3 regions of the [Rhizobium] kunmingense genome follow, and region 1 is predicted to be linked to each of the others. Evidence: predicted binding sites of a transcription regulator. Region 1 holds the regulator's gene; each other region holds the start of a gene.

Evidence for each region. The regulator PhoB, encoded in region 1, activates phosphate uptake and scavenging genes when phosphate is short. The targets are predictions, from matches to a motif close to TGTCATNNANCTGTCAT.
Region 2: AC0JZ4_RS09985 (YdcH family protein) is a predicted target of PhoB. The motif match lies at 4,958-4,974, and genes of this name have one in related genera.
Region 3: ugpB (sn-glycerol-3-phosphate ABC transporter substrate-binding protein UgpB) is a predicted target of PhoB. The motif match lies at 2,454-2,470, and genes of this name have one in related genera.

What each region holds. Positions count from the first base shown of each region.
Region 1 is NZ_CDRNXG010000001.1:652,395-658,958, reverse strand. Features, by position in the region: gene pstC (phosphate ABC transporter permease subunit PstC) at 1-1,071, shown strand, start outside; gene pstA (phosphate ABC transporter permease PstA) at 1,068-2,384, shown strand; gene pstB (phosphate ABC transporter ATP-binding protein PstB) at 2,397-3,212, shown strand; gene phoU (phosphate signaling complex protein PhoU) at 3,262-3,975, shown strand; gene phoB (phosphate regulon transcriptional regulator PhoB) at 4,112-4,795, shown strand; gene AC0JZ4_RS03310 (PACE efflux transporter) at 4,872-5,306, opposite strand; gene AC0JZ4_RS03305 (GcrA family cell cycle regulator) at 5,519-6,058, opposite strand; gene AC0JZ4_RS03300 (acetylornithine transaminase) at 6,466-6,564, shown strand, end outside.
Region 2 is NZ_CDRNXG010000001.1:2,126,430-2,132,993, reverse strand. Features, by position in the region: gene AC0JZ4_RS10015 (flagellar motor protein MotA) at 1-409, opposite strand, end outside; gene AC0JZ4_RS10010 (inositol monophosphatase family protein) at 530-1,330, opposite strand; gene AC0JZ4_RS10005 (DUF1648 domain-containing protein) at 1,513-1,863, shown strand; gene AC0JZ4_RS10000 (tetratricopeptide repeat protein) at 1,918-3,012, opposite strand; gene AC0JZ4_RS09995 (thiamine phosphate synthase) at 3,021-3,674, opposite strand; gene AC0JZ4_RS09990 (sulfite exporter TauE/SafE family protein) at 3,803-4,570, shown strand; gene AC0JZ4_RS09985 (YdcH family protein) at 4,722-4,898, opposite strand; gene AC0JZ4_RS09980 (YdcH family protein) at 5,128-5,331, shown strand; gene purE (5-(carboxyamino)imidazole ribonucleotide mutase) at 5,341-5,835, shown strand; gene AC0JZ4_RS09970 (5-(carboxyamino)imidazole ribonucleotide synthase) at 5,832-6,564, shown strand, end outside.
Region 3 is NZ_CDRNXG010000001.1:789,193-795,756, forward strand. Features, by position in the region: gene ugpE (sn-glycerol-3-phosphate ABC transporter permease UgpE) at 1-81, opposite strand, end outside; gene ugpA (sn-glycerol-3-phosphate ABC transporter permease UgpA) at 91-975, opposite strand; gene ugpB (sn-glycerol-3-phosphate ABC transporter substrate-binding protein UgpB) at 1,054-2,376, opposite strand; gene AC0JZ4_RS03995 (YraN family protein) at 2,503-2,871, opposite strand; gene rsmI (16S rRNA (cytidine(1402)-2'-O)-methyltransferase) at 2,855-3,766, opposite strand; gene dnaN (DNA polymerase III subunit beta) at 4,022-5,140, shown strand; gene pmtA (phospholipid N-methyltransferase PmtA) at 5,285-5,878, shown strand; gene AC0JZ4_RS04015 (histidine phosphatase family protein) at 5,948-6,535, shown strand; gene pyrF (orotidine-5'-phosphate decarboxylase) at 6,541-6,564, shown strand, end outside.

The DNA of each region.
Region 1 (6,564 bases):
CCCTACATGGTCGAATCCGCCGGTGACCTCAACGCGATGAACAAGGTCAGCAACCGCATCATGACGGCGATCGTGATGATCGTCGCTCTTGCCGGTGCCGGTTTCTCGTATACCCGCATTTCGCCGCGCTTCCGTGCCCGTAACCGGGTGGAACGCGTCATCCTTGGCGGTCTTGTTCTCGCCTCGTCGATCGCCATCGTCACGACCATCGGCATCGTCCTGTCGATGGTCACCGAAGCCGGCCACTTCTTCGGCCGCGTTCCCGCCTGGGAATTCTTCTTCGGCACGGTCTGGGATCCGCGTTTCGCCGCCGCCGGCGCCACCGCCTCGGAAGGCCAGTTCGGGCTTATCCCGCTGCTTCTCGGCACGCTCTATATCGGCCTCGTCGCCATGCTCGTCGCTGTTCCGAGCGGCCTGTTCTCGGCGATCTACATGTCCGAATACGCATCCAGGGGCGTGCGCTCGGTCGCCAAGCCGCTGCTTGAAGTCCTGGCCGGCATCCCGACCATCGTCTACGGCTTCTTCGCCCTGACCACGGTCGGTCCGTTCCTGCGCGACCTATCTTCGCAGATCAACGGCATAGCCACCGGCGACTTCGCCAACTTCATCCAGGCGCAGTCCGTTCTGACTGCCGGTTTCGTCATGGGCATCATGTTGATCCCCTACGTCTCCTCGCTGTCGGACGACATCATCACCGCCGTGCCGCGCACCCTGCGTGACGGTTCGCTCGGTCTCGGTGCCACCCAGTCGGAAACGATCAAGAAGGTCGTGCTGCCAGCGGCACTTCCGGGCATTGTCGGCGCTCTGCTGATGACCGCCTCGCGCGCCATCGGTGAAACGATGATCGTCGTGCTGGCCGCAGGTGTGGCCGCCCGCATGCAGCTCAATCCGTTCGAGCCGATGACGACCGTGACCGTCAAGATCGTCAGCCAGCTGACGGGCGACCTTGAATTCACCTCGCCGCAGACGCTCGTCGCCTTCGCGCTCGGCATCACGCTGTTTGCCATCACGCTTTGCCTCAACATCTACGCGCTCTACATCGTGCGCAAATACCGGGAGCAGTACGAATGACCGACGTGGTATCCTTCCCCGCCGGCGCGTCGGCCAAGCCCGCTCGCCGCGATATCGGCATCAAGCGCCGCTATGCCGCCGAACGTCGCTTCCGTGCCTATGGCATCGCAGCCCTGTCCTTCGGCATCCTGTTCCTGTTCCTCCTGCTCTACTCGGTCGTCTCCAAGGGCTACACCGCGTTCCAGCAGACGATGATCACCATTCCAGTCGAATTCTCCGAACAGATCATCGACCGGAATAACGAGCGTGCCGAAAATCCGCAGCGTCTGATGACCGCCAATTATCCGGTTGTCGCCCGCGATGCTCTGGCAAAGGTGCTCGGCGTCGCCGAGGGCGATCGTCAGGGCCTGCGTGCCGTCAACCAGATGATTTCGGACGGTGTTCGCGGTCAGCTGCGGGACATGGTCACCTCCAACCCGCAGATCATCGGCACGACCCAGACCGTGTCGCTGCTCGCAGCCGGCGATATCGACAGCGCCTTCAAGGGCCAGATCGACCTCACCGTGTCCGAAAACAACCGAAAAGTCTCCGACCAGCAGGTCGGCTGGATGAACCAGCTGGCGGAAGCGGGCGCTCTCGGCAAGCACTTCAACACCGGCATCTTCGTCAACGGCAATTCCAGCCGTCCGGAAGCCGCCGGCGTCGGCGTCGCCCTGATCGGCTCCTTCTACATGATGGCGATCGTGCTCATCCTGTCGCTGCCGATCGGTGTCGCTGCCTCCATCTATCTCGAGGAATTCGCCCCGAAGAACAGATTCACCGACCTGATCGAGGTGAACATCAACAATCTCGCGGCGGTGCCTTCTATCGTCTACGGTCTTCTCGGCCTTGCAGTCTTCGTCAACTTCATGGGCATGCCCCGTTCGGCCTCGCTGGTCGGCGGTCTGGTGCTGACGTTGATGACCCTGCCGACGATCATCATCGCCACCCGTGCGGCCCTGAAGGCGGTTCCCCCGTCGATCCGCGCCGCAGCTCTCGGCCTCGGCGCATCGAAGATGCAGACCATCTTCCACCACGTCCTGCCGCTCGCCATGCCGGGCATTCTCACCGGCACGATCATCGGCCTGGCGCACGCGCTTGGCGAAACCGCGCCGCTCCTTCTGATCGGCATGGTCGCCTTCGTCGCCAACTACCCGACGACCCCCATGGATCCGTCGACCGCGCTGCCGGTGCAGATTTACATGTGGGCGAACGAGGCGGAACGCGCCTTCGTCGAAAGAACCTCGGGAGCGATCATCATCCTGCTCCTGTTCCTCATTGTCATGAACGTGGGTGCAATTCTGTTGCGCCGCCGCTTCGAACGCCGGTGGTAGGAGATCGACACAATGAATATGTTGTCAGAAGCAGCAGTTGAAAAGGCGCTGGACAAGAAGATGAATGATGTAGCCTACAAGATGATCGGCAAGGACGTTTCGGTCTATTACGGCGATAAGCGCGCGCTTTTCGACGTCAACCTGAACGTCCGCGAAAACACGGTAACGGCGCTTATCGGCCCGTCGGGCTGCGGCAAGTCGACCTTCCTTCGCACGCTGAACCGCATGAACGACACGATCGAGAACTGCAAGGTCACCGGCAAGATCACGCTCGACCAGGACGACATCTACGACAAGGAAATCGATGTCGTGGAACTGCGCGCCCGCGTCGGCATGGTGTTTCAGAAGCCGAACCCGTTCCCGAAGTCGATCTACGAAAACATCGCCTACGGTCCGAAGATCCACGGTCTTGCCCGCGGCAAGGCGGATATGGATGCGATCGTCGAGGCATCTCTGCAGCGCGCCGGCCTCTGGGCCGAAGTCAAGGATCGCCTGCATGAAGGCGGCACCGGTCTCTCCGGTGGCCAGCAGCAGCGTCTCTGCATCGCCCGTGCGGTCGCGGTCTCGCCGGAAGTGATCCTGATGGACGAACCCTGCTCGGCGCTCGACCCGATCGCCACCGCCAAGGTTGAGGAACTCATCCACGAGCTGCGCGCCAACTACACGATCGTCATCGTGACGCACTCGATGCAGCAGGCGGCCCGCGTCTCGCAGCGCACCGCCATGTTCCATCTCGGCCAGCTGGTCGAGGAGAACGACACGGACAAGATGTTCACCAATCCGGATGACCAGCGCACCCAGGATTACATCATGGGTCGCTTCGGCTGATCGGCGATAAGCCATTTGCCTGCTGCTACGGATTTTCAAGGACAAGAAGATGGTATCCAGTCATATCCTTTCTGCCTACGACGAAGAACTGAAATATCTGCGCCGCCGCATTTCCGAAATGGGCGGCCTGGCCGAGCAGATGTGCGGCGATGCCGTGCGCGCTCTGGTCAACTCCGACTCTGCGCTTGCCCAGAAGGTCATCTCCGACGACGTGATCCTCGATCACGCCGAACGCGAAATTCAGGACAAGGCGATCGTCACCATCGCCAAGCGTCAGCCGATGGCGGCCGACCTGCGTGAAATCATCGGCACCCTGCGCATCGCAGCCGATCTGGAGCGCGTCGGTGATCTTGGCAAGAACACTGCCAAGCGCGTCATCGCGGTGCAGGGCACCGGCGTGCCGCGCAAGCTTGCCCGCGGTCTCGAGCATCTGTCGGATCTCGCGGCCGTCCAGCTCAAGGATGTTCTCGATGTTTACGCCACCCGCTCGGCGGAACGGGCAGAGGCGATCCGCTCGCGCGATGAAGAGATCGACGCGATGTACACGTCGCTGTTCCGCGAGCTTCTGACCTACATGATGGAAGATCCGCGCAACATCACCACCTGCACGCATCTCCTGTTCTGCGCCAAGAACATCGAGCGTATCGGCGACCACGCGACCAACATCGCCGAGACAATCTACTACATGACCACGGGTGCGGCGCCGGAAGGCGAGCGCCCGAAGGATGATACGGCAAACACTGTCGGCGCTGTCGCCGAGTGATTGCTGCCGGAGGGCCGCACGTCCTTAAGGACGTGCATGGGGCGCTCGATTGCTAAGAAACTGCGCATCGGGCCTTCCGAAAATCGAGCCGATTTTCGGGCCGATGCAGCAGCGTACCTGACGGAGCGTAATGAGGATGCAGCCAAGAATTGCGGTAGTGGAAGACGAGGAGGCGCTGAGCGTCCTCCTCCGTTACAACCTCGAAGCCGAAGGCTACGAAGTCGAGACCATCCTTAGGGGGGACGAGGCGGAAATCCGGCTTCAGGAACGCGCTCCGGATCTTCTGGTCCTCGACTGGATGCTGCCGGGCGTATCGGGCATCGAACTGTGCCGGCGCCTGCGCATGCGGCCGGAGACGGAACGTCTGCCGATCATCATGCTGACGGCCCGCGGCGAGGAAAGCGAACGCGTTCGCGGCCTCGCGACCGGCGCGGACGATTACGTCGTCAAGCCGTTCTCGACGCCCGAGCTGATGGCCCGCGTCAAGGCCATGCTGCGCCGCGCCAAGCCGGAGGTTCTCTCCAGCGTTCTGAAATGCGGAGACATCGAGCTTGATCGCGAGACCCATCGCGTTCACCGCAAGAGCCGCGAAGTGCGCCTCGGTCCGACGGAATTCCGCCTTCTGGAATTCCTGATGGTTTCGCCGGGCCGCGTCTTCTCGCGTTCTCAGCTTCTCGACGGTGTCTGGGGCCACGATATCTATGTCGACGAACGCACCGTCGACGTCCATGTCGGTCGCCTGCGCAAGGCGCTCAACTTCTCCAACATGCAGGATGTCATCCGCACCGTTCGCGGTGCGGGTTATTCCATGGAATCCTGATCAACAGGATCTGACGGAACGAACATCAGCCCGGAAGCGGTCGACGCTTCCGGGCTGATTTCTTTTTGGGAAGAGATCAGGCTTCTGCCTTCTCCTGCCATTCGGGCAGAGGAAACACCCGGTCGTAGCTCCAGTTGAAGACGAAGGCGTAGACCAGGTAGAAGAGCGCGAACGAGATATCCATCACCAGCGCATGCCAGAGCGTCACGCCGAGATACCAGGCGATGAACGGCAACAGCACGACCAGCAGGCCGAGTTCGAAAAGAACCGTATGCAGGACGCGCAGAGCCAGCGTTTTTTCCGTAGTGCCGCGCAGGCGCTGCATCGCATGGTCGAAGCCGAGATTGTAGACATAGTTGAAGATCGTCGCGAGCGTCGATGAAACGATGCCGATCACGCCCATATGCGAGATGGGCATGTCGAACACGAAAGCGCTGAACGGAATGAACAGCGCAAGTCCGATGATTTCGAAGCTGATGGCGTGGCGAATACGGTCGCGTGTGGTCCGCATGACTTTATACCCCTTGGGCTCTGCCGGGTCGTCCCGGTTGTTGATGCCCATACTGGGGGAGGTCGTCCTCGCTCACAGAATAAATAAGGTCTTGTGCTGCGAAGGGCAAGCGTCGAACGGGCAATCCTGCCTTGCAGCCGGGGCATGTCCAGGGACCGGCAATAAAAAAGCGGGCCTTAAAGCCCGCTGTTTTGAAGTCCGTGCCGTGCCGGTCAGGCGCGTGCTGCACCCGCCTTACGGCGCTCGTGTACCGGCTGGTAAGCCAGCTTTGCGTGGTACTTGCAGTAGGGCGAGCTGTCCTGGGACTCGCAGCCACAGAAATGGAAATCGTCCGTCAGCGGGTCGCCGACCGGCCACTTGCAGGTGCGCTCGGTCAGTTCGGTCAAGGCGAGTTTCTTGGAGATCGGCAGGACGATATTGGCTGCCGGGCGCAGCACCAGTTCCTGGCGGGCTTCGATCTCGATTTCCTCGTGGACGACGGTTGCGCCGACCGGGCGGGTAACGGTGCGGGTGGCCGTTGCCGTACGCGAGGCGAAAGTCTGCGGGCGAGGCGCGACAGCCGGGCGCTTGACGGCGCGGTTGGTGGCAACGGTGCCGCCTGCCTTGGCGCGACCCGGAAGGTTGAGACGGTGAACTTTGCCGATGACGGCGTTCCGGCTTACGCCTCCAAGTTGTGCTGCAATCTGGCTGGCGCTGAGGCCCTCTGCCCAGAGTTTCTTCAGTCTTTCGACGCGCTCGTCTGTCCAGTTCATGCCCGTTCTCCGCCTTTGAACGACTTCGGCATGCAGAATCCGTCTCCGATGCGGCGGATGTAAAACCCGTCGCAGATACTATATATAGCTTGTCGGTGACTAGTTCCGCCGCATGCAGTCTAGTAATTGACCATTAACCTAGAGGTCGGTTGACTCCGTGACAAGAGTCCGGGGAATCGTCGGGAATCGATTTTCGGGTTTTCCCCAACTTGCTTCCCTGTCGAGTCATTTTTGCCACAGCCGGTGGTGGTGGCCCGAGGGGGCGAAGGCCCTGCAATTCCGCGAGTTTTGTTGACATTCCCCTGTCGAGCGATGATAGTGCGACCGCCGCCCCGAGGGCGGCATTTTGATTTTTTGAAATGTCCTTTTTCGAACGGGACATTGATTGCCTCAGGAGTGATGTCGCCATGGCTGAAGCCGCGCTTTTCGACACTTTTGCCCGGGCCCCGCTGCGCTTCGAGCGCGGTGAGGGCGTATGGCTCGTGACGGAACGCGGCGAGCGATAT
Region 2 (6,564 bases), 1.5 Mb from region 1:
TCGAATCGAGGATGGAGCGATAGGCAACGGTCGAGAGTGCCACCTTGCGGCGGCGGCCGATCAGCGTGCGCATCGGTGCAAGAAGGCGCGGCTCGCGCCCCACCTTGTCGGCATTGTCGCCGGCGGCCCGGTAGGAATTGAACCAGCTCACCTCGCGCGCCAGGCTGACGACCTGGATGAAGACGAGCAGGATGCCGATCGCCAGAACGCCGAGGATCAGGCCGTTCAGGCCCGGATTGGTTTGGAACGCGTGCGCCGCCTGCCGGTAGAGGATCGAGCAGACGAAGCCGACGAGAATGAGGAAGATGAGCATCGTCCAGAGGAACGATGCGGGATTGGAGAGCTTGTGCTTGTAGCCGCCACGGCCCGTTTCCGACTCATCCAGATCATCCACCGTCGCATTCGCCATGATACGCCTCGACTCCGCTAAATTGAGCGGAGGCTAGTGTAAAATTGCGACGAATTGAAGTGCGCAGACGTGGGAAAACAGTGCGCTATCGATCAGCGCACTGTGAATCAGGCGACCGGCTTAGCGGGTCGGGACCGGGCGGTTGACGACGTCGACCAGCGCATTGCGGATCAGTTCGTTGCCGGCAATCACGTTGCGGGCCTCGAACATGTTCTGCGCGCCCTTCATGTCGGACACGAAGCCGCCGGCTTCGCGGATGAGCAGCAGTCCGGCTGCCATGTCCCACGGCGAAAGGTCGGTTTCCCAGAAACCGTCGAGACGACCGGCAGCGACATAGGCAAGATCGAGCGCGGCAGCGCCCATGCGGCGAACGCCGGCGACTTCGCCCATGACATGGCGCAGCTCGACGAGGAACTTGCCGTGGTTGCCGCGGCCCAGATGCGGCACGCCGCAGCCGACGACGCAATCCGACAGGACGCGGCGTGCGGCAACGCGGATGCGGCGATCGTTGAGGAAGGAACCGCCGCCCTTTTCAGAAGTGAACAGTTCGTCGGTCGCCGGGTTGAAGATGACGCCGGCGACGATCTCGCCATTGCGCTCCAGCGCGATCGACACGGCGAACTGCGGAATGCCGTGCAGGAAGTTGGTCGTGCCGTCGAGCGGATCGACGATCCAGCGATGCGCGCCATCGGTACCCTTTTCCTCGCCGCCTTCCTCACCGAGGAAACCGTAGGTCGGGCGGGCCTTCAGAAGCTCGTCGCGGACGATCTTCTCGGCCTTCAGGTCGGCCTGCGAAACGAAGTCGCTCGGTCCCTTCACCGAAACCTGCAGGTTCTGCACTTCGCCGAAATCTCGGGTAAGCGACTTGCCTGCCTTCAAGGCGGCCTGAACCATGACGTTGAGGAGAGCTGAACGGGCCATTTCGGAATCCTTTTGCCCCGGAAACCGGATGACCGGGCAAGCGGGCTAGACTGATTATTGTTGATTGGGCGGCTTCAAGACCACAAATTGCCGGGAAATTCAAGTCATGCGCGCAAAGGCCGCGGTTGTCATTCTTGTCGCAGCCTGCGAAAGGATGGCGGCACAATCAAGGAGACCCGATCATGCGCATGCCCGTTCCATTCTTCGTCTGCCTCGGCATGCTTCTCACCATGACGTTCCTGTCGATCGGCCTTTGGTCCGCCCTGCCGGCAGATGCGATGCTGCCGATCCATTTCGATCTTTCCGGCAATCCCGACAATTTCGCCCGTTCCGCGGTCGCCCTGTCATTGCTTCCCGGCGCCATGCTTTTCGTGCTGATCGTGTTCATGCTCGCACCGATCTTGAACAGGAAGATGCTCGACAATCTCGGTCTTCTGTCGGCGATCTGGATCTTCACCAGCCTTGCACTGGCCGTCGGCCACGGCTTCATCATCCGTGGCGCTCTTTTCGCCCTGAAGGCCGCACAGGGCTGAAGAAACGACAAGACAGCGGCTTGCCCCAGGCATAACTGCAAGACCGCAGCGCTTTCAGTTCCGCCGGAACCTGTTGGCGGCGTCGATGCCCTGCTTCTGCTGTTCTTCATTGATGCCGAGGTAAAAATCCTCAAGCTCTGCGTCCTGCAGGCCGGCGCGGCGCGAAAGCACATACCACTTGGCCGCCTCGACAGGATCGGGCCGCGTGCCCAGCGCATTGATATAGAGATGCGACAGCTTGTTCTGCGCCACCACGTTGCCGCGCATGGCGGCGATCCGCAGCCACTCGAAGCCCTTGTCGAAATCGCGCTCGCCGGCAACGCCGTTGACATACCAGATGCCCATGTCGAGCTGCGCGGTATCATAACCGGCCTTGGCCGAACGCTCCATCCACTCGCGTGCCTTAGAAAGCTTTTCAGGCGGCACATTGCGCAGCGAGGTGTAGAGCTGCGCCACGGCGTATTGCGCATCCGCCAGCCCCTGCTCGGCCGCCTTCTCGTAAAACGGCAGCGCCAGTTCCATGCCTCTGTCGCCCGGATTTTCGGAAATCAGGATCTGGCCCCAGTTGAACTGCGCCGAACCATTGCCGGCCTCGGCGGCGCGGCGCATGTATTCGTCGGCCTTCTTGCGGTCCGCCTCGACGATGCGGCCGCGCATCAAAAGCAGTGCGTATTCGAACATCGCCGCCGGATCGCCGCCCTCGGCCGCCTGACCGTACCAGAAGGCAGCGGCCTTCGGGTCGCGCGGAATGCCGCCAAGCCCCTTGGTCATCATTTCGGCAACCAGCGTCTGGGCCGCGGCATCGCCCTTTTCGGCCCGCTCCAGCGCCTTGCTCATTGCCGTGATGTAAAGGCCGCGCTGAAACGCGCCATAAGCCTCGTCGATCTTGCCGTCATAGGGCTTTTCTTCCGGCGGTGCCGGAAGGTCCGCGCCCATGCGCCGGTAAAGCTCGACGCCCCCGGAAGGCACGATGCCGTCCGGCTGCTGCTCCTGCTCGATCCTGCCCGCATCCGGTCCGACCGGCCGCGTCATCACGCGGCTGGAAGGAGCTTGCGACTGGGCTTGCGCCATGGCTTCCACCGCCAGCGACAGCGCAAGTGCCGAGCTGATCGAGAGAGCGGACAGGCGAAGAATCGAAATCGATGGCATGCGAACCATCAAGCCCCAAACCGTGGCGCTTTTTCGTCCAACAGGGCGTTGGCCTGCTTCACGCTTTCGAAAGGACCAGCCTCGCTTTCGAACACGGCGCTGCGAAGTGCGACGAATTCCGCGCCGCTCTCGGCGACGTCAACGACCGATTCGACGCTCGTGCCGCCCATGGCGATGCAGGGGATTTCGATCATCGACGCCCACCACTCAGCCAGCGCCACATTCTTCGGATGCGCCTCCGGCTTGATGTCGCCGTCAAAACGGCCGAAGAAGATATAGTCGGGGCGCAATTCGCCGACTTCCAGCGCCGTATGCCGTTCGGACGCGCCGCCGGCACCGACGATCAGCTTCGGGGCGAATTTCTCGATCGCCTCGCCGAGATCTTCCAGCGAGCCGTCCATATGCAGGCCGTCGGCCTTGGCACGGCCGGCAACCCGGCTGTCGCCGGCGATGATGGCGGCGGCACCGGCATCCTGGATCAGCGCCACCAGCACTTCGGCGCGCTTCTGGAACGCCTGATCGTCCAGCCCGTATTGCGGCAGGATGACGGAGGCGACGTCTCCGCCCGAAAGCGCCGCTTTCAGATTGTCGGCCTGGCGCGCGCCATCTTCATCGTCCGGCACGATCAGCACGAGGCGGCAGCGGTCTTCCGGTTCAGTCATGTTTCTTCCCGATCACTCTTACCATGATGCGAGGCGTACCGTATCGGCCACCATCCGCTCTGGTTTTCTCTCGCCAATTCGATAGACCGGACGGATAGAAGGATCAACCACCAGCAGCGCCCCGCCCGATGATAGATCTGCCCAGTCTCGATTTCTTTATCTATGCCGTACCGGCTGTGATGCTGGTCGGCCTGTCGAAAGGCGGCATCGGCGGCGCGATCGGGCTTCTTGGCGTGCCGATCATGTCGCTTGCCGTCGATCCGGTCCAGGCGGCGGCAATCTTCCTGCCGATCCTGATCCTCATGGATATCGTCGCACTCTGGTCGTGGCGGAAGTTCAACGACCCGAAGACGCTGCTGATGATCCTTCCCGGCGGCGTCATCGGCATCGCGCTCGGCTGGGCGACCTCGGCATATGTGTCGGACAATGCGCTGCGACTGGTCATCGCCTCGGCGACGATCCTCTTCACCGTCCGCTATTTCTGGCAGGTCTATGGCCGTCGCGGCCAGGTGGCCGCGCCCCTGCCCCACCGGCCGGTCGCCGCCACCTTCTGGGGATCGCTCTCCGGTTACGCAAGCTTCGTCGCTCATGCCGGCGGACCGCCCTTCCAGATCTACGTCCTGCCCATGCGGCTCGATCCGAAAGCCTATACGGGAGCGGCGATCCGCTTCTTCGCCATCGTCAACGCGGTGAAGGTGATCCCCTACTTCTTCCTCGGCGCACTCGGCACGGAAAACCTGACGCTGTCGGCAACGCTTCTGCCGGTAGCGCTCGTCGCCACCCTGATGGGGGCTGCAATCGTCAAGCACCTGAAGGCGGAGACATTCTACCCGATGACCTACGGCCTGGCCTTCTTCGCCGGCCTTAAGCTTCTCTGGGACGGACTGCCGTTCTGACCACCGGGTGATCCGGCAAAACAGACCCCTGAAACTGATCTGGCCGTGGCCCTTATGAAGCCACGACCAGAAGAGGTATGGATTTTTTGGTGCCGCTCCAGGACCTCTGCCAAAACAGTGAGGTCGGCGGCATTGGCTCAGTTAGCCGGCCTTAGTGACGCGTTGTCGCCATAAGCCGTTGCACTTCGTCTTTGAGACGCAGCTTGCGGCGCTTGAGATCTGCGATCTCCTGATCGTCGGAAGAGGGTGACGACATGATCGTCTGGAGCTCCTCCTCAAGAGCGCCGTGCTTCTTTTCAAGCGATGCTATATGAGCCTGGATGGTCATGTGGCATGTCCTTCCTTATTGCCTGCTCCGGCCATCCCATCGGCCGAAGCTTCAGGTTTACGACGAGAGTGTGACACGATCCTGCGCGTTTGTCGAAGGTGTTTTCATGACAAGAGCGCGGCAAATTCGTGGCTTCAGCTAACTTCCAGTTAACGCGGTTTGATGGTAGGAGCTTGCGCATTAAGCCGGGCCGGGTCACAAGCCCGGATCGATATGGGGACCGAAAGACATGGCTGATCAGGAACAGGCGGATATCCGGCTGGCTTTGGCAAAGCTCCGCCAGGAGCACGAGGATTACGACGCCGCGATCAACGCCATGATAGAGGTCGGCTGCGATGCACTGCGCGTCCAACGCATGAAGAAGAAGAAGCTCGTCATCAAGGACAAGATGACCCAGATCGAAGATCAGATCCTGCCTGACATTATCGCTTAGGAACGCTTTATGGCCGAGACACCACCCGTCGCCATCATCATGGGCAGCCAGTCCGACTGGGAGACCATGAAGAACGCTGCCGAAACCCTCGATGCCCTCGAGATCGATTACGAGGCGCGCATCATTTCAGCACACCGCACGCCCGACCGGCTGGTGAGCTTCGCCAAGGGCGCGCGCGACGAGGGCTTTCAGATCATCATCGCCGGCGCCGGCGGTGCCGCCCACCTGCCCGGCATGGCCGCCGCCATGACGCCGCTGCCGGTCTTCGGCGTTCCGGTGCAGTCCAAGGCGCTCTCCGGCCAGGACAGCCTGCTTTCGATCGTCCAGATGCCGGCCGGCATTCCGGTCGGCACGCTGGCCATCGGCCGCGCCGGTGCGGTCAATGCGGCCCTTCTGGCCGCAGCCGTTCTGGCGCTCACCGATGAAGATCTCGCCTACCGCCTCGACGAATGGCGCGCCCGACAGAGCGAGGCGGTTGCCGAATACCCGATGGACGAAGCATGAAAACCCAGACGATCGGCATCATCGGCGGCGGCCAGCTCGGCCGCATGCTGGCCATGGCGGCTGCAAGACTGAACCTGCGCACCATCATTCTGGAGCCGCAGGCCGATTGCCCGGCAGCCCAGGTCGCCAACGAACAGATCACCGCAGCCTATGACGACCCGGCAGCCCTCGCCGAACTCGCCAGCCGCTGCGATACCGTCACCTACGAATTCGAGAACGTGCCGGTCTCGGCCGCCGAGACACTGGAACGCTCCGTTCCTGTTTATCCGCCGTCGAAGGCGCTTGAGGTGGCACAGGACCGTCTGGTCGAAAAACGCTTCCTCAACGACTGCGGCATCGAGACGGCCCGCTTCTACCCCGTCGACAGTCAGGCGGAGCTGGAAGCCGCACTCGCCGACTTCGGCGGCAAGGGCGTGCTGAAGACCACCCGCCTCGGCTATGACGGCAAGGGCCAGCGCGTTTTCCGTTCGACAAGCGATTCTCCCCTCGGCGTTTACGAGGCGATGGGATCGGTACCGCTGATTCTCGAAAGCTTCGTCGCCTTCGAACGCGAGATGTCGATCATCGCAGCCCGCGCCGCGGACGGCACCGTGCGTTGCTACGACCCGGCCGAGAATGTTCACCGAAACGGCATTCTCCACACCTCGACCCTGCCCGCCGCGATTTCCGATGCAACGGCGAAGACGGCCCGCGAAGCCGCCGAAAAGCTGCTGTCGGCGCTCGATTATG
Region 3 (6,564 bases), 140 kb from region 1:
GACCGGCAGCGCGACGATGGCGAAGCCGAAAATGAGGAAGGCATGAGTGATAAATGTCAGGAATGGGCGGTTTTCAACCATGGTCGATCCTCAATATTGCACCCGGCGTTCGACATAGCGGAACTGCACGAAGGTCAGGACCATGACGATCAGCATCAGCAGAACCGACTGGGCAGACGACGAACCGAGGTTCAGGCCGATGAAGCCGTCCTGATAGACCTTGTAGACCATGATGTTGGTCGACTGGGCGGGGCCGCCCGAGGTCGTCGCATCGACGATCGGAAACGTGTCGAACATGGCGTAGTTCACGTTGATGATGAACAGGAAGAATGTGGTGGGCGAAAGCAGCGGCAGCGCGATGGTGAAGAAGCGCTTCACCGGGCCTGCGCCATCGATCGCGCCCGCTTCCATCAGCGCATGCGGAACCGATTGCAGGCCGGCGAGGAAGAACAGGAAATTGTAGGAAATCTGCTTCCACGCGGCGGCGATGATGATCAGGATCATCGCATGGGTACCGTTCAGGTCATGGTTCCAGTTGATGCCGAATTGCGACAGGAAATACGGCATGATGCCGGTCGAGGTGTTGAACAGGAACCACCAGAGAACGCCGGCAATGACCGGAGCGACCGCATAGGGCCAGACCAGCAGGGTCGTGTAGATGCGCGAGGTGCGGTTCAACCGGTCGACGGCGGCGGCAAAGGCCAGGCCGAGCCCCATCGACAGAACGGTGACGGCAACGGCGAAGACGCCGGTTCGCAGAAGGCTGTCGAGATAGTTCGGATCGGCCAGAAGCCGCTTGTAGTGGGTCAGCCCGACGAACACGGTCGAGAAGCCGAACGGATCTTCGCGTTCGACGGAGGATTTTACCGCCTGCGCAGCGGGCCAGATGAAGAACACCAGGGTGATGATCAGCTGTGGCGCCAATAGAAGATAGGGCAGCAGCCTGTTGTTGAAGGTCGTTCGTTTGGTATCCATGGGGTCTCCACCGGGTTTGCCGGAAAGCAGATGGAGGCCGGCTTTCGCCGGCCTCCGAGTGTCACCGATCAAAAAGGATCAGTTGGAGTTTGCAGCCTGGAACTCGCGCAGGATGCCGTTGCCACGCTCAACCGCGCTGTCGAGAGCCTGCTTGGCATCCTTCTGGCCGGAGAGAAGCGACTGGAATTCCTCGTCCACGACGGTGCGGACCTGGGCGAAATTGCCGAAGCGGACGCCCTTGGAATTGGCCGACGGGGTACCGCGCATGATCTGCTTGATCGAAACGTCGGAACCGGGGTTCTTCTCGTAGTAACCCTGGCTCTGGCCAAGCTCGTAGGCAGCATTGGTGATCGGCAGATAACCGGTGAACTGGTGCCAGTCGGCCTGGACTTCCGGCTGCGACAGGTAGGAGAAGAACTTTGCGACGCCCTTGTAGGTCGCATCGTCCTTGCCGTTCAGGACCCAGAGGGTCGCGCCGCCGATGATGGAGTTTTTCGGCTCCTTGGTCTCGTCGTCGTAGTAGGGAAGCGGCGCAAAGCCCGGCGTGAAGTTCTTGGCGTTGCCGATGACGCCGGCGCGGCCAGCCGACGAGTTCATCGTGATGGCGCATTCCTGAGCGTAGAACATGGTCGCCGCCTGATCGCCACCGACCGGACCGCCATACTTGAAGAGGCCTTCATCCTGCCACTTCTTCAGGTTGGCCCAATGCTTTACCTGCAGGTCGCCATTGAACTGGAACTCGGTGTCGAAACCGCCAAAACCGTTTTCGAGCGAGCCGAACGGCTTGTCATGGATGGCCGACAGGTTTTCGGTCTGGACCCAGGTGATCCAGGCGGAGGTGAAGCCGCACTTGGCAGCGCCGGAGGAGACGATCTTCTTGGAGAATTCCTCGACTTCGGCCCAGGTCTTCGGCGCGACTTCCGGGTCAAGGCCGGCTTTCTTGAAGACGTCCTTGTTGTAATACATGATCGGCGTCGACGAGTTGAAGGGCAGCGACAGGATGTTGCCCTCGGTGTCGGAATAATAGCCGGTTACCGGGCCGAGGAAGGTCTTCGTGTCGAAGGCTTCACCCTGGTCGGCCATCAGCTTGTAGACCGGATAGACGGCGCCCTTGGCGGCCATCATCGTGCCGGTACCGACTTCGAAGACCTGTACGATTGCCGGCTGCTGGTTGGCGCGGAATGCTGCGATGGCGGCGTTCAGCGTCTCGGGATAGGTCCCCTTGTAGACCGGGGTGACCTTGTATTCGGTCTGGCTTTCATTGAATTTCTGGGCGACTTCCTCGAGCTTCTTGCCAAGCTCCCCACCCATTGCATGCCACCAGGTGACTTCGGTTGCGGCCAGCGACGTGGTTGCAGACAGAGCCACCACAGCGGCCGCGAAAGATAGCGTTTTGAACATTGTTGAGCTCCTCGCCCACCTGAACGTGGGGTGAGGATGGCCATAAGGTCGCCCCGTGACATGACCTTAACAGTTTTGTTTCAATTCCATGACAGTGCACGGCTTTGCAAAAACTTCACGGCATCGTCAAAAAGCATCCGGGAAATGCCGGGGAAGCCGGCCAGGCAGGACGGCGACGACATCATAACGCGATGAAAGCGAGTGGGCATCGCGGCGGCGCGACAGCCAGATCTCGCTTGCCGCCCTGATCCGCCGCTGGGCTTCATAGCTCACAGCATCGATAGCATCGGATTCGCGGGTCCGCGCCTTGACCTCGATGAAGGCTACAAGCGTGCCCTTTCGGGCGATGAGATCGATCTCGCCCACTTTGGTGCGATAGCGGAATGCGAGAATGCGGTAGCCTTTGAGGAAAAGACAGGCAGCAGCGAGATATTCGGAGACATGGCCGCGCCGCTCCGCCTTTCTTCGCTTTTGCCGATCAATTCCTGTCGCCATCTCCATCCTTCATCGTGACGAGACGCTGGTAGAGATCGCGCTTGGCAAGACCGGTGAGGCGCGCGGCCTCGGCTGCCGCCTTCGAGGCCGGCATGGATGCCGCAAGCTCACCGAGCAAAGCATCGACATCGACGGCCGTCGGCACCTCGTCTGCCGCCGGCGGACCGACGAGAAAGACGATCTCCCCCTTGACGGTGCGATCCGCGAAGGCTTCCGCCAGCTCGCCGAGCGTGCCGCGGCTGACTTCCTCGAAGGCTTTGGTCAGTTCGCGCCCGACACAGGCGGCGCGCGTGGCACCCAGAACGTCGGCGGCAGCGGCAAGCGTCGCGGTGATGCGGTGCGGGCTTTCGAAAAAGATCAGCGTCGCCGGGATCTTCGACAGTTCCGCCAGCCGGTCGCGCTTGGCCTTGTCCTTTGCCGGCAGGAAGCCGGTAAACAGGAAGGCATCATTGGGCAGGCCGGAGGCGACCAGTGCGGCGAGCGGTGCGGAGGCGCCGGGAATGGGGACGACCCGATATCCGGCCGCGATCGCCAGCTGGCCGAGACGATAGCCGGGGTCCGACACGAGCGGCGTGCCGGCATCGGAGACGAGCGCCACCGACTTGCCCTCCGCAAGCGCCGCCAGAAGACGCGGCCCCATCTCGTCGGCATTGTACTCGTGATAGGCGTAGGGCTTGTTGGCGATGCCGAAGCGATCGAGCAGTACGCGGGTGACGCGGGTATCCTCGCAGGCCAGCACATCGGCACCGGCAAGCGTTTCCAGCGCCCGCAACGTGATGTCGCCGAGATTGCCGATCGGGGTGGCGACCAGATAGAGCGCCGGCTCCAGCGGCCGCGACGGTACGAATGTATTGGCTACGCGGTAGCCGCGGGTCGCTTCAGAAGGTCCGGCCAAGGGCTTTGCAATTCGATTGGATGATCATCGCCCTTTATGCGCAAGGCGGCGAGCGCCCGCAAGCGCGCGGGCCCCAAGTTTTCTGTGTGCAGCTTAACCTCAGTATCGAAATGACGCAGGCGTCAGCGCTTCTGCTCTTGCCTTCAAAGCCCGATCTCTGCCAAGTTGCCCGTCCACTTAATGCGGCTCTCATCGAGCCGAAGAATATCAGGCGACCCGCCTTGCGGGACGCCCAGGTCGAAAGCGGTTGAGTCCATGCGTATTACTCTCGAGCGGTCCAATCTTCTGAAATCGTTGAGCCACGTTCACCGCGTGGTAGAACGCCGCAACACAATCCCGATCCTCTCCAACGTCCTGATGCGCGCTTCCGGCGCCAATGTCGAGTTGAAGGCAACCGACCTCGACCTGGAGATCACCGAAAGCGTTCCGGCCATGGTCGAGACCGCCGGCGCAACGACGGTTCCCGCCCACCTTCTCTATGAAATCGTCCGCAAGCTGCCGGATGGTTCCGAAGTGCTGCTGGCGACGACACCGGACGGCGGAACGATGACGGTGCAGTCCGGCCGCTCCAAGTTCTCGCTGCAGTGCCTGCCGGAAACAGACTTCCCGGATCTGACCGCCGGCTCTTTCAGCCATACGTTCAAGCTGAAGGCGACCGACCTCAAGATGCTGATCGATCGCACCCAGTTCGCGATCTCGACCGAGGAAACCCGCTATTACCTGAACGGCATCTTCTTCCACACGATCGAGGCCGGCGGCGACCTGAAGCTGCGCGCCGTTGCCACCGATGGTCACCGTCTGGCGCGCGCCGATGTCGAGGCGCCTTCGGGTTCTGAAGGCATGCCGGGCATCATCATTCCGCGCAAGACGGTCGGCGAACTGCAGAAACTCGTCGATGACCCGGAAGCCCTGGTCACGGTAGAAGTGTCCGACGCCAAGATCCGCCTGTCGATCGCCGACATCATCATGACATCGAAGCTGATCGACGGCACGTTCCCGGATTACCAGCGCGTCATCCCGACCGGCAACGACAAGGAAATGCGCGTCGATTGCCAGACCTTCGCCAAGGCCGTCGACCGCGTCTCGACCATTTCTTCGGAGCGCGGCCGCGCGGTCAAGCTGTCGCTGACCGAAGGCCAGCTAATGCTGACGGTCAACAACCCGGATTCGGGCAGCGCCACGGAGGAAGTCGCGGTCGGTTATGAAAACGACGCGATGGAAATCGGTTTCAACGCCAAATACCTGCTCGACATCACTTCGCAGCTTTCCGGCGACGATGCGATCTTCATGCTGGCGGATGCCGGGTCTCCCACCCTCGTCCGCGACACGGCGGGCGACGATGCGCTCTACGTGTTGATGCCGATGCGCGTATAAAACCAATCAGGCGGCCGGGAATTCCGAGCCGCCTTTTTTATGCCGTTTTCCGATTGCGACATTCTTGCTGACTTTTGCGTCATACGTCTTGATCCTGCCGGATGGACGACCAGATAGACAGATAACAATAGAGAGGGTGACCAGATGGAATTACGCTTGAAGGAACGGCTCGGCCGCAAGTTCGACGAGGAAATCCGTTTCTTCAAAGGCTGGATGGATGGCCCTAAAAGCGTCGGCGCGATCTGCCCCACCTCCTCCATCACCGCCAAGCGCATGGCGAGCGTCATCGATACATCCTCCGGCCTTCCGGTCCTCGAACTCGGTCCCGGCACCGGCGTCATCACCAAGGCGATCCTGGAACGCGGCGTTGCACCGGAAAATCTCGTCTCCGTCGAGTATTCGACGGATTTCTACCAGAACCTGATCAAGACCTATCACGGCGTCCATTTCATCAATGGCGATGCGTTCGATCTCAGCCGCACGCTCGGCGAGAAGAATTCGGTGATCTTCGACAGCGTGGTCTGTGCCATCCCGCTGCTGAGCTTTCCGATGGAAAGCCGCATCGCGCTTCTGGAAGACCTGCTCAACCGGATGCCGGCCGGCCGGCCCGTCATCCAGATCACCTATGGCCCGGTCTCGCCGATCATCGCCAACCCGGACCGCTACAAGATCAAGCATTACGACTTCGTCGTGCGCAACATCCCGCCGGCGCAGCTGTGGACCTACACCCGCCCCTGATCTTTCATACCGGCGTCATCCGGCCGCTTTAAGCGGGTCGCCATCGACCCGCGAACGGAGCCCTGCGCCATGACATTCGGCCTCTACATCACCCATCCGCAGGTGCGCATCGACCCGGACGTACCGGTACCGCGTTGGGGCCTGTCGGATGTCGGGCAGCAACGCGCCGAGCAGGCCGCATCACTCCCCTGGGCGGGATCGCTCGGACGGATCATCGCAAGCGACGAAACCAAGGCGATCGAGACCGCCGAAATCATTGCCCTCGCCGCCGGCGTAAAGACCGAGATCGTCGAGAACATGCACGAGAACGACCGCTCCGCCACAGGCTTCCTGCCGCCGCCGCAATTCGAGGCGGCCGCCGACTGGTTCTTTGCCAACCCGACGGAGAGCTTCAGGGGCTGGGAGATGGCTGCGCAGGCACAGGCCCGCATCGTCTCGGCGGTAGAGACAATCCTCGCCGATCACGACCCTTCCCTGCCGATCGCCTTCGTCGGCCATGGCGGCGTCGGCACGCTTCTGAAATGCCACCTGAGGCAGGTCCCAATCTCCCGCGCCGAGGACCAGAAAGGCGGCGGCGGCAATCTCTTCCGCTTCACTCTTGCGGATCGTGCCGTCTCGTGCGACTGGACCCCCATCGAAACATGGAAGGGAGACTGAAGAACATGCAAGCGCGTGACCGACTGATC